Regions from separate parts of the Pseudoalteromonas sp. N1230-9 genome, predicted to be linked through region 2. Evidence: predicted binding sites of a transcription regulator. Region 2 holds the regulator's gene; the other holds the start of a gene.
What was found. Region 2 encodes ArgR, which controls arginine synthesis, uptake and breakdown. Its sites were predicted from a motif close to ANTGAATANNTATTCANT; they were not measured.

Region 1: gltB (glutamate synthase large subunit) is a predicted target of ArgR. The motif match lies at 2,157-2,174, and genes of this name have one in related genera.

What each region holds. Positions count from the first base shown of each region.
Region 1 covers NZ_CP090419.1:1,432,551-1,438,533, reverse strand. The annotation lists gene gltB (glutamate synthase large subunit) at 1-2,056, opposite strand, end outside; gene LY624_RS06755 (efflux RND transporter periplasmic adaptor subunit) at 2,737-3,990, shown strand; gene LY624_RS06750 (ABC transporter ATP-binding protein) at 4,009-4,716, shown strand; gene LY624_RS06745 (ABC transporter permease) at 4,719-5,983, shown strand, end outside.
Region 2 covers NZ_CP090419.1:622,546-628,528, reverse strand. The annotation lists gene ispB (octaprenyl diphosphate synthase) at 109-1,080, shown strand; gene mdh (malate dehydrogenase) at 1,176-2,111, opposite strand; gene argR (transcriptional regulator ArgR) at 2,337-2,804, shown strand; gene LY624_RS02985 (Dyp-type peroxidase) at 2,801-3,700, opposite strand; gene LY624_RS02980 (ABC transporter ATP-binding protein) at 3,763-4,806, opposite strand; gene LY624_RS02975 (ABC transporter permease) at 4,803-5,983, opposite strand, start outside.

The DNA.
Region 1 (5,983 bases), 810 kb from region 2:
CACTCATAGCAACCAGTGACTCATAAGCAAGGTACGGATAAATAGCCGTCGCGCCAAAACCAAGTAATACAGCGAATTGATGCGCATCGCGAACACTACCTGATTCAATGATAATGTTTGATTCACAGCGCAAATTATTATCAACTAAACGTTTTTGAATAGAGCCTACCGCCATCGCAGCAGGAATAGGCAACTGTGTTTCGCTGAAGTTACGGTCGCTTAACACTAACATCACACAACCAGCAGCTGCTTTCTCTTGCGCTTCGTCACAAATACGTGTGATGGCGCTTTCAAGCCCTTCTTCTACTGTGTAAGTGATATCAATTTTGCAGTAGCTGTAATATTTATCATCAGCATTAAGTAACTGCTGCATATCTGCATACATCAGGATTGGTGTATCAAACTGCAAACGCTTAGCGTGACCTGTGGTTTCGTTAAATACGTTTTGCTCACTGCCTATACAGGTAGCTAATGACATAACGTGATTTTCACGAAGTGGATCAATCGGTGGATTCGTTACTTGCGCAAACTTTTGTCTGAAGTAATCAAATAACGAGCGATGACCTTCTGAAAGTACGGCAAATGGTGTGTCATCACCCATTGAGCCTGTCGCTTCTTGACCATTTTCACCCATCACACGAATAACACTATCAAGCTCTTCGTTGGTGAAACCAAACATCTTTTGATATTTAAGCAATGTTTCGTCATCAAATGAACGATTACCCGCATCTTTTTCAGAGAGCTGCTCGAACGGTGTTAAACGCTTAACATTTGCTTCGAGCCATGCTTTGTATGGGTGACGTGATTTAAGGTCCTGGTCAATTTCATCTGAATGCCAAATTTTACCTTGATGAGTATCAATAACTAACAGCTCACCAGGGCCAACACGACCTTTTTCAACGACTTCGTCTGGTGCATAGTCCCAAATCCCCACTTCTGAGGCGAGTGTTATAAAACCATCTTGGGTGATCACATAACGCGCTGGGCGTAAGCCGTTACGGTCAAGGTTACAGGCTGCAAAACGGCCATCAGACATAACAATACCAGCAGGGCCATCCCATGGTTCCATATGCATTGAGTTAAAGTCGTAGAATGCACGTAGGTCTTCATCCATAGCACGGTTTTTTTGCCATGCTGGCGGCACAAGCATACGCATTGCACGGAATAAATCCATGCCACCCGCTAAGAACAGCTCAAGCATATTGTCTAAGCTTGAAGAGTCAGAACCGCTTTCATTTACGAACGGCGCAGCTGATTGCAAATCAGGGATAAGTGGTGAGGCAAACTTATACGCACGGGCACGGGCCCACTGGCGGTTACCTTGAATGGTATTAATCTCACCATTGTGTGCTAAATAACGGAATGGCTGCGCTAATGGCCAACGAGGTTGTGTATTAGTAGAAAAACGTTGATGGAATACACAAATCGCACTGGTCATGCGAATGTCAGCTAAATCTAAATAAAAGTTAGGTAAGTCAACAGGCATCATCAAGCCTTTATAGACGGTTACCAAACCAGATAAGCTGGCAATATAAAAATGTTCATCGTTTTCAAGGCGCTTTTCAACACGACGACGCGCAACGTATAAACGGCGCTCTAAATCTTTTGGACGCCAGCCTTCTGGGGCGCTAACAAAAATTTGTTCAAAGCCTGGTAGTTGTTTTTTTGCAATTGGCCCTAAACATGACGCATCGGTCGGTACTACGCGCCAGCCTTGAATGCTCAAGGTTTCTTTTTCGAGTTCTTCACTCAACACATCTTTAGCTGTTTGCGCAAGTACAGGATCGGCATTCAAAAATACCATGCCTACGGCGTAGTTCTTTCCTAGATGCCAGTCATGTTCGCTAGCAATAGCACGAAAGAAACTATCGGGTTTTTGCATTAATAAACCACAACCATCACCGGTTTTACCATCGGCAGAAATACCGCCACGGTGCTCCATGCGATCAAGCCCTGTGATTGCTGTTCGGATCAAGCGGTGACTCGCTTGCCCATTGACTTGGGCTATCAAGCCAAAGCCACAATTATCTTTTTCTAATTTTGAGTCGTATAACATAGACCCCTCCCCTTGCTACAACGACCAGCCCTTTAGTCTCTTGTGACAGGGCTAGCAGACGAACAAAACTATCGCCAAATAATCTCTGAGTCAATAGAGTTTTGAATACATATTCATATTCATGAATATTTCTCATTTAAATGCACTTAGTAAATTCTATGCTAATTTTTTACATTTAGACGTATTTTCACCGTTATTTTTTTATGACACTGGTGTCATATTTAACAACTTGTAAAAGAAAAATTTCAAAAACCACTCTTTACGTTAACGTAAACTGACACCTGAAATGAATAAATATTCACTTTTTGAATGATAATGCAGAATTTAGATACCACCTACTCACATAAACCAGACTCGCTGGACACTTGCTGTAACTCTTTAGATAGCTATTTACGCTTACCCTCCTAAAAGCTTGCTCTTTACGCGCACGTAAACCCACTTATTAAAAAGTGTCCGCTGCGGACACTTTTTCTGTCCGCGGACATTGAAACAACATCAACAAAACAAATAACCCCTTATAAATCAAAAAAATAAAAGTTGGCATGTTGTTGGTATATAAGATCACATCAGCAGATTTAAGGACAGGACATGTTCACTTTTAGTTTATTTATTGCATCGCCACTCACCATGCTAGTAGTGGGTTTCATGATTATGTTAGTTGAAAACATTAAGGAACTATGATGATAAAAGATACCAGTGCTCAGGATATCTCGGTGACAAAGAGGAATAACTTTGCAAAACCAGTTGCACTAATTATCGGTGTATTATTAATTGGCTCGGTTGGTATAGGCAGTATTTTTGCGGACACCGAAGGCAGTATTTCCGTTGAAAAAGCAAGCCTACAAATCAGCAAAGTAACTCAGCAACCTCTCATTAGAGATGTCGCCGCAAGTGGCAAAATCGTTGCTGCAAATGCGCCCAAAGTATACAGCCCTGAACGCGGCTTTGTGGATTTAAAAGTAAAAGCAGGTGACAGCGTAAAAAAAGATGACATCATCGCAATTGTAAAAAGCCCTGAGCTAACAAATGAGCTAAAACAGCAACAATCTGTACTTGCAAGGCTTGATGGTGAGCTTCAACGCAAGCAACTTGAAGCACGTAGACAAAAACTAAGCTTAACGAAAGCGCTCGACCTTGCTCAGGTCGAACTTAATGCTGCTGACCGTGAAAACCGTCGTGCCCAATTATCTATAAAGAAAAACTTAATAAGCCAAATTGATTTAGAAAAAGCAGTCGATGATTTAGCAAGAGCAAAACTTTCTTATAAACATGCTGAGCAAGAGGTTGCGCTTGCTAAAGATACCCTTGCCTTTGAGTTAAAAGCCGCAGAGCGAGATCTAGCAAGACAGCAGCTTATCGTTGATGATTTATTTCGCCAAGTAAATGACCTAACTATCATAGCCAGTGTGAGCGGCATCGTGGGGAATTTACTTGTTCAACAAAAAGAGGCCGTAACTCAAAGTCAGCCATTAATGACTTTGGTGGACTTAAGTAACTTTGAAGCCGAGCTTCAAGTGCCAGAAAGTTATGCCAATGAATTAGGTTTAGGGATGCAAGTCGAACTAACGCTCGGTGCTCGTCATGTGACGGGAACATTGTCAGCAATATCACCGGAAGTAAACAACCGTGAAGTGACAACACGAGTGCGATTTGATGATGAACTGGTTGGAATTCGCCAAAATCAGCGTCTCACAGCCCGCATTCTCTTAGAAAATCGCGACAATGTTTTACAAGTAAAGCGCGGCGCCTTTTTACAACAAGGTGGGACGCGTGCTTATCGAATCGATGGTGATATGGCTTACTTAATCGATATTAAAACAGGCGCTAGCAGCATTAACGCTGTGGAGCTCTTAGAAGGCGTTCAAGCTGGCGATCAATTAATCATCTCTAACTACGACCGTTATAAACAAGCACCGGTACTCGTTTTACGTTAACAACAAGGAATTATAATTATGCTTAAAATGAATAACATCAATAAAGTGTATCAAACTGAAATGGTACAAACTCATGCACTTCGTGATTTTAACCTACAAGTAGATGAGGGTGAATTTATTGCAGTGACAGGCCCAAGCGGCTCAGGTAAAACCACTTTTTTAAACATTGCAGGAATGCTAGAGCCATTTAATGAGGGCCAATATCTATTAGACGGTATTGATGTCGGTAAACTCAATGACAATCAGCGTGCCGACCTTCGTAATCAAAAAATAGGTTTTATTTTCCAAGGTTTCAACCTCATCCCTGACTTGAACCTATACGAAAATATTGAAGTACCACTTCGTTACCGTGGAATTAAAGCTGCCGAGCGTAAACGTCGAATTGAGCAATGTTTAGAGCAAGTTGGTCTAGCATCACGTGCTAAACATCTCCCTCAACAGCTATCTGGCGGACAACAGCAACGTGTAGCTATTGCTAGAGCCCTTGCTGGTGAACCTCGTTTTTTACTTGCCGATGAGCCAACGGGTAACCTTGATAGCTTAATGGCTCGCCAAGTAATGGAATTGCTTGAACAAATAAATCGTGATGGCGCAACTATTGTGATGGTTACTCACGATCCTGAACTTGCTCGCAGAGCACCTCGAAACATTCAGGTCGTTGATGGTCAACTCGCAGACCTAACCTTGTATCAAGGCACTCAAAACTTAAAAGCTGCAGGGGTGTAGTCATGTTCCTTCATTATTTAGATTTAAGCTGGCGTAGCTTTAAGCGCACGCCATTAGTGAGCTTTTTAATGGTGCTAGCCATTGCTATTGGTATTGGTGTCACGATGACAAGCCTATCTGTTTATCACATGATGTCGGCGGATCCGATCCCTGAAAAAAGCAGCCAACTTTACAGCGTACAGCTTCAAATTATGGATGATGGCAGCACTTGGTGGACTAAGGACAACCTACCCTTACAATTGACCTACCAAGACGCTGTGAATTTGAATAAAGCGGATGCAGGTGGCAAACGTGTCACTATGGTACGCACTGGCTTTTCGGTTTATTTAGACTCAGACAAAATAAAACCTTTTATTGGCCAAGCTCGCCTCACTACACCTGACTTTTTCGATATGTTTAATTTGTCATTTCTATATGGAGGTGTTTGGAGCGAGCAACAAGAGGCAAATGCTGCACCCGTTGTCGTGATCAGCAAAGAACTGAATGACAAATTATTTGCTGGCGAAAATTCGATTGGAAAAATTATCTACCTTGACGATGCCAGTTACGAGGTGGTGGGTGTTATTGATGATTGGGATATTACAACTAAGTATTACGATTTAAATAACGGCTCATTCAATAAAACAGAGCAACTATTCCTCCCTTTTAGCCTTATGAAAGCGCGTCAGCTAGAAAACTGGGGTAACACAAATGGATGGAAACACGAAAAAACCAATACATTCAACGATAAGTTAAATTCAGAGTTAGTGTGGCTACAATTTTGGGTTGAACTTAAAACGCCTGAGGAAAAACAGGCTTACCAAGATTTCTTGATGGCTTACATGCAAGAACAACAAAAGCTAGGTCGCTTCAATCGTGAGCAACTAGAGGCCAAACTACGGGACGTGAATGAGTGGATGCAGTACAACAATGTAGTCAGTGAAGATAATGAGATTCTTGTTGGTCTTAGCTTTATGTTTTTGGCTGTATGCCTTGCGAACATTCTTGGTTTACTGCTTGCTAAATTTTTACGAAGAGCTTCTGAGGTGGGTGTACGAAGAGCCCTTGGCGCGAGTAAACGACAAATTTTTTACCAGCACATCGTCGAAGTAGCCATGCTAGGGTTTTTAGGCGGCATTTTTGGGATCATTCTTGCTCAAGTTGGCCTTTTAGGTGTGCGCCAAAGTTATACCTATTATAAAAGCCTAGCAACCATGGATTTAAGCATGCTCTTGAGTGCTCCTGTTATAGCCATTAGTACTTGTGTTATTGCTGGACTTTACCCTGC
Region 2 (5,983 bases):
AAAAAACTTTAAGGTGTTTTTTTGGTGAATCGTCACAAAATATCGAGCAAGCGCAATTTTTGATGTACAATCAGCCCCGTATACCCATAAAAATCGGCTCGGAGATCAATGGATATAAAAGCTATCCAGACGTTAATTGAAAGTGAAATGAATGACGTCAATCAACTAATACACGCCCAAATGCGCTCAGATGTCGCATTGGTAAACCAGCTTGGCTTATATATAGTAAACAGCGGCGGCAAACGTGTACGCCCTATGTTAGCTATTTTAGCGGCAAAAGCACTTGGTTATGAGGGTAAAGACCACATTACGCTTGCCACCATCATAGAGTTTATTCATACCGCAACCTTACTACATGATGATGTTGTAGATGAATCTAACCTGCGCAGAGGAACACCCACTGCTAATGCAGAGTTTGGTAATGCAGCCAGCGTATTAGTAGGTGATTTTATCTATACTCGTTCATTCCAGTTAATGGTTGGGCTGGGTAAAATGCCTATTATGCAAACACTTGCAGATGCAACGAATGTCATCGCAGAAGGCGAAGTACTACAATTAATGAACTGTAATGACCCTGACACCACAGAACAAAGCTATATGCAGGTTATTTACAGCAAAACCGCCAAATTATTTGAGGCTGCTACCGGTTTAGCCGCCATTATCACTGAGCAAGATCAACACACCCTTGATGCCTTAAACTTATACGGCATGCATTTAGGCACCGCCTTCCAGCTTGTTGATGATGTGCTTGATTACAATGCAGATGCCACGCAACTTGGTAAGAATATTGGTGATGATTTAGCTGAAGGTAAACCTACCCTACCGCTAATCTACGCAATGCAAAAAGGCACACCAGAGCAAGTTAAGCTAGTACGCGAAGCCATTGAACTTGGTAATGGTATGGACCACTTAGAAAGCATTCTAACGGCATTAGCTGATACTAAAGCCCTTGAGTTTGCGATGCAAAAAGCAGAACAAGAAGCCGACAAAGCGATTGCTTGTATTGCCTTTTTACCAGATACACCGTACAAGCAAGCACTTGAGAGTTTAGCTCGTATCGCCGTTGCACGGGATCATTAAACTCAATTTATTCGAGCCATAAAAAAGCCTGCAATTGCAGGCTTTTTTATTATTGAGGACATCGACTAGAGAATATCCCCATTTTCATCTGGGTATTAGCCGTTGATGAAATCAACACCTTCTTGGATGTCTTTGTTAAGTGTCGCTAACATATCGTTCTTAGCTTGCTCTTCAAAAGCACTTAACTCACCGTAAGAAAGGATTTCTTCAACACCGTTTTTACCTAAACGTACTGGGTGTGCGAAGTATGCTGCGTCACCGTTCTCAACTGCAACGTATGCGTAATCAACAACTTCTTCACCTTGTAAGCCTTTAACTAAAGACATACAAAAACGAGCTGCAGCTGCACCCATTGAAAGCGTCGCTGAACCGCCACCCGCTTTAGCGTTAACAACTTCAGTACCTGCATTTTGGATACGTGGTGTTAATGCTGCAACTTCTTCGTCAGTGAAAGTAACACCTTCCACTTGAGAAAGAAGAGGAAGAATAGTCGTACCTGAGTGACCACCGATCACTGGAACTTTAACGTCTGTAGCGCTTAAACCTTTAAGCTCAGCAACAAATGCTTCTGAACGGATCACGTCAAGTGTTGTGATACCGAATACACGATTCGCATCGTAAGTACCCGCTTTTTTGAATACTTCAGCAACGATTGGCACAGTACCGTTAACTGGGTTAGTGATGATACCTACTAACGCTTTAGGGCAGTTTTTAACGATGCCTTCAGCTAATGTTTTGATGATACCTGCGTTTACGTTGAAAAGGTCCGCACGGTCCATACCCGGCTTACGCGGCATACCCGCTGGGATAAGAACGATATCACAACCAACTAAAGCATCGTCTAGGTTGTCAGCACCAAAGCCTTCAACTTTAACGTCTGTTGGGATGTGAGAAAGATCAACCGCTACACCAGGAACAACAGGGGCAACATCGTATAACGATAATTCAGAACCTGCAGGTAAACTTGTTTTTAATAATAAAGACAATGCTTGGCCGATACCGCCAGCTGCGCCTAAAACAGCAACTTTCATTGGAATTCTCCGTAATTTGAGGTAGGAAATACTTGTGGCCCTAAAGATAATGAAATTAGCGACTAAAAACAAATTTATCCTGCTTATTTCGCATATAATTTCGACCATAGTTGTAAACTATGCTGTAAAGTGCCTTCATTTGGCCGACAAATTCAAACAAATACTGCATAAGTATGCATAATTGTGTAGAATTACCTCACATTTTATGAATAAAGATACGACAGCATGCAACCTCAAGATAAACAAGAAGCACTAATCAAAGCGTTTAAATCGTTATTAAAAGAAGAAAACTTCGGCTCGCAAGGCGAAATTGTAGATGCATTAAAAGAGCAAGGCTTCGATAATATCAGCCAGAGTAAAGTCTCGCGCATGTTGAGTAAATTTGGTGCGGTACGTACTCGTAACGCGAAACAAGAAATGGTGTATTGCTTACCGGCTGAAATGGGCGTACCAACAGCGAAAAGCCCACTACGTCAGCTTGTTATTGACATTATGCATAACGAAATGATGATCATCATTCGCACCAGTCCAGGTGCTGCACAGCTTATTGCACGTTTACTTGATTCATTAGGTAAAGCAGACGGTGTGCTGGGAACCATTGCAGGTGATGATACTATTTTTATTGCCCCTGCAAAGGTCTCTGAAATTGACGTTACGCTTGAGCGTGTTCGCACCTTATTCGATACAGTTTAAAGTTGCTTTAGAAAATTCACTGACGGGGCGAAAAATGCCGATCCCATATCAGCTTGTGTGAAATCAAGCCAATGATCATAATGCTCGCCCTGCCCTAAACGACTTTTCAGTACATGTTCAAACGAGTCACCTTGCGCGGCACACGACACCATAAGTATGCCCTGTTTGTGAACGTCGCCAAATGGCATACTCTGATTGAGTAATAGCGGCTGACCATGCTCGTCTTTAAGCTCTGATCTCACTGCATGGCTCGTCTCAATTGCCGGCACAACCAAGGTATTATCAAGGCGAGTACGCCCCATTATTTGCTCTTGTTCTGATAGAGACAAGTACTGCCACACCGTTAGGTCGTGGACAAACCGCTGCACATGAATATAACTACCTTGATCTTCAAAATGCCCTGGTTTATTGACTAGTGCCGTACTGCGTTTTTGTCTTCCGTGGGGCGTGTCGCCGGCGTAGATAAAACCATTAAAATCTCGCCCATCTAAAAAACGAAAATTACGAACTTGCTCCACCAGTTCAACATCCGGTGTAAACAATTTTAAAATTTGCAGAGCAAATAAATGATTGACGTCTTCACGGTCAGAGCGGATTTGCACAAATAAATCGAACGGTTGTGCGCTTACAACATGTTCACTGTGTGTGACATTAGGAAAGCTCTGTAATTGACTTGGAATAAACTCAGGCAATATATGCGGCCAATATTGCGCCCCAACAGCAACAACACAAGACAGCATAGCCTCAGAAAACTGATCAGAAAACTCGTCTTGTATTACATTTACACGCTTTAGTTTTTTTCGTAATGACTCATCGTGGCCATCATAGACGTTAAAAAACAGGTGCAAACCATGTAAGTTTGCTTCAGCACAAATCCCAGATTGCGCTTGCGCCATAGTGAATCCTTAGCTATTCATTATCAGGCACACAATCAACAATTTAGGATTTCACATCATGTTTAATCTCGAAAAAAATTGACCGTGTGCGGCATTATTTTTATTTTTACTGGCTGTTCGACCGAGAAAACGTGGTCTTGCTCTGCGGCCACTTCGAGCTCCTGCCCTGCAATATTAATACGGTACACATAACGCGTGCCGATAAAACGTCTTTGCAAAATAGTTAAGCCTTGAGCATCGCCATTTTCTGCTTTACACAATTGAATATGATGAGGGCGCACATAAATTTGACCTTGTACGCAATCATGGTTACCTGCATTGATTGACGATACAACCCCGAACACCGTCTCATATTCAGTTGCGGTTAATGCTTTTGCCGTTAAGTATATGCCCGTACCAAGAAACTCTGCAACCACCTTTGAGTTAGGTTGGCTAAATAACTGCTCAGCAGAGCCTTGTTGGGCTATTTTTCCACCATGCATAACAGCAAGTGTGTCAGCAAAGGCAAACGCCTCTTCTTTTGAATGGGTAACAAATACCGCAGAAACTTTTTGCGCTTTGATAATTCGACGTATGTCGGCAATCAGCTCAAACCTTACTTGGGTATCAATATTTGAAAATGGCTCATCAAGAAGTAACAAGCTTGGTTTATAGGCAAGTGCACGGGCAATCGCGACACGTTGCTGTTGACCACCTGAGAGCTGGTGAGGATATCGCTTGGCACAACCATCGAGCTTAACTAAAGTGAGCATCTCGTTCACTCGCTCACGTTTTTGCTCTTTACTCATATTGTTAAGACCAAACGCAATATTGTCACTCACTGTAAGATGAGGAAATAGCGCATAATCTTGAAACATCATGCCGATATTGCGCTTTTGGGGTGCAACAAAAAAACCATTATCGTTCACAACATTAGAATCGATACTCATGTAACCTTGCTCAGGCTGCAAAATTCCCGCGATTGCTTTTAGGGTTGTGGTTTTGCCACAGCCACTGGCCCCTAATAAACACACTATTTCGTCTTGCTTTACATTGAGGTTTAACCCACTCAAGACTTTAGTGCCATTATACTGATAAGCTAAGTCTTTAATTACTAAATGGCTCATGAGTGATTTTGCTCCATCGAACGATTAACGAAATACAAAGGAATAAGCCCCACTAAAACAATCAATAACGCTGAAATTGAGGCAAGCTCCAACTGCTCATCACTAACATACTGAAAGACATGGGTTGCCAGTGTTTCAAAGTTAAATGGCCTTAATAATAATGCGGCGGGCAGCTCTTTCATGCATTCAATAAAGACTAACAAGCCAGCGGTAAGAATGCCGCGTTTTAACAAGGGTAAATGAACTTTACGCAAAGTTTGCAATGGCCCCTTCCCCATTGATTGGCTTGCCATATCTAACGACGGGCTGATACGTAAGAAGCTGCTTTCAAGTGCCCCATGCGCAATCGCATAAAACCGCACAACATAAGCAAATATCATCGCAAATAAAGTGCCACTCAAAAGTAACCCAGGCGATAAGCCAAAAGGCTCAAGCCAGTTATTTAATGCATCATCTAATTGAGTTAGAGGCAACAATACCGCGATGGCGAGCACGGTTCCTGGCAGAGCATAGCCAGTACTTGCTAAACGCCCTGGGATCAAAGGGTAAGCGTGTTTAGCAATCCGCTGATAAAACAAGACCAGTAAGCTCAGTAAAATGGTTACAAGGCTCACCACAATCGCTACTTTAAAACTTTGCCAAGCGTAATTAAAAAATGCCCCATTCCATGCTTCATCCGCATACACAATGGCGTATTTAACTAACACCCCAACCGGCAAGATAAAAGCCAGTACCAGTACGACTGAGCAAGCTAAGCTTGCAGCCCATGCAGCACCGCCTTTTAAGCGATAAAGTGTTGCGCTATTAACGCTAGATTGACGCTCATACACGGCTTGATTACGACGGCTAAAGCGCTCAACCATGATAGTTAAAAATAAAATGAGCAGCATAATACCCGAGATTTTTGCTGCAGCGGTTAACGAGTAATAACCAAGCCACGTATCGTAAACAGCAGTCGTGAGTGTGCTCACGGCAAAGTAGTTAACTGTAGCAAAGTCGGCCATTGCTTCCATACTGATCAAGGTAATACCCGCGACAATCGCACCGCGTCCAAGCGGTAAGCTCACTCTTAAAAAGCTTTGTATTGGCGAAAGCCCCATAAGCTGACTTGCTTGTACTAATTTAAATGACTGTTCTCTAAGTGCCGTTTTGAAAATCAGAAATAAATAAGGATAAA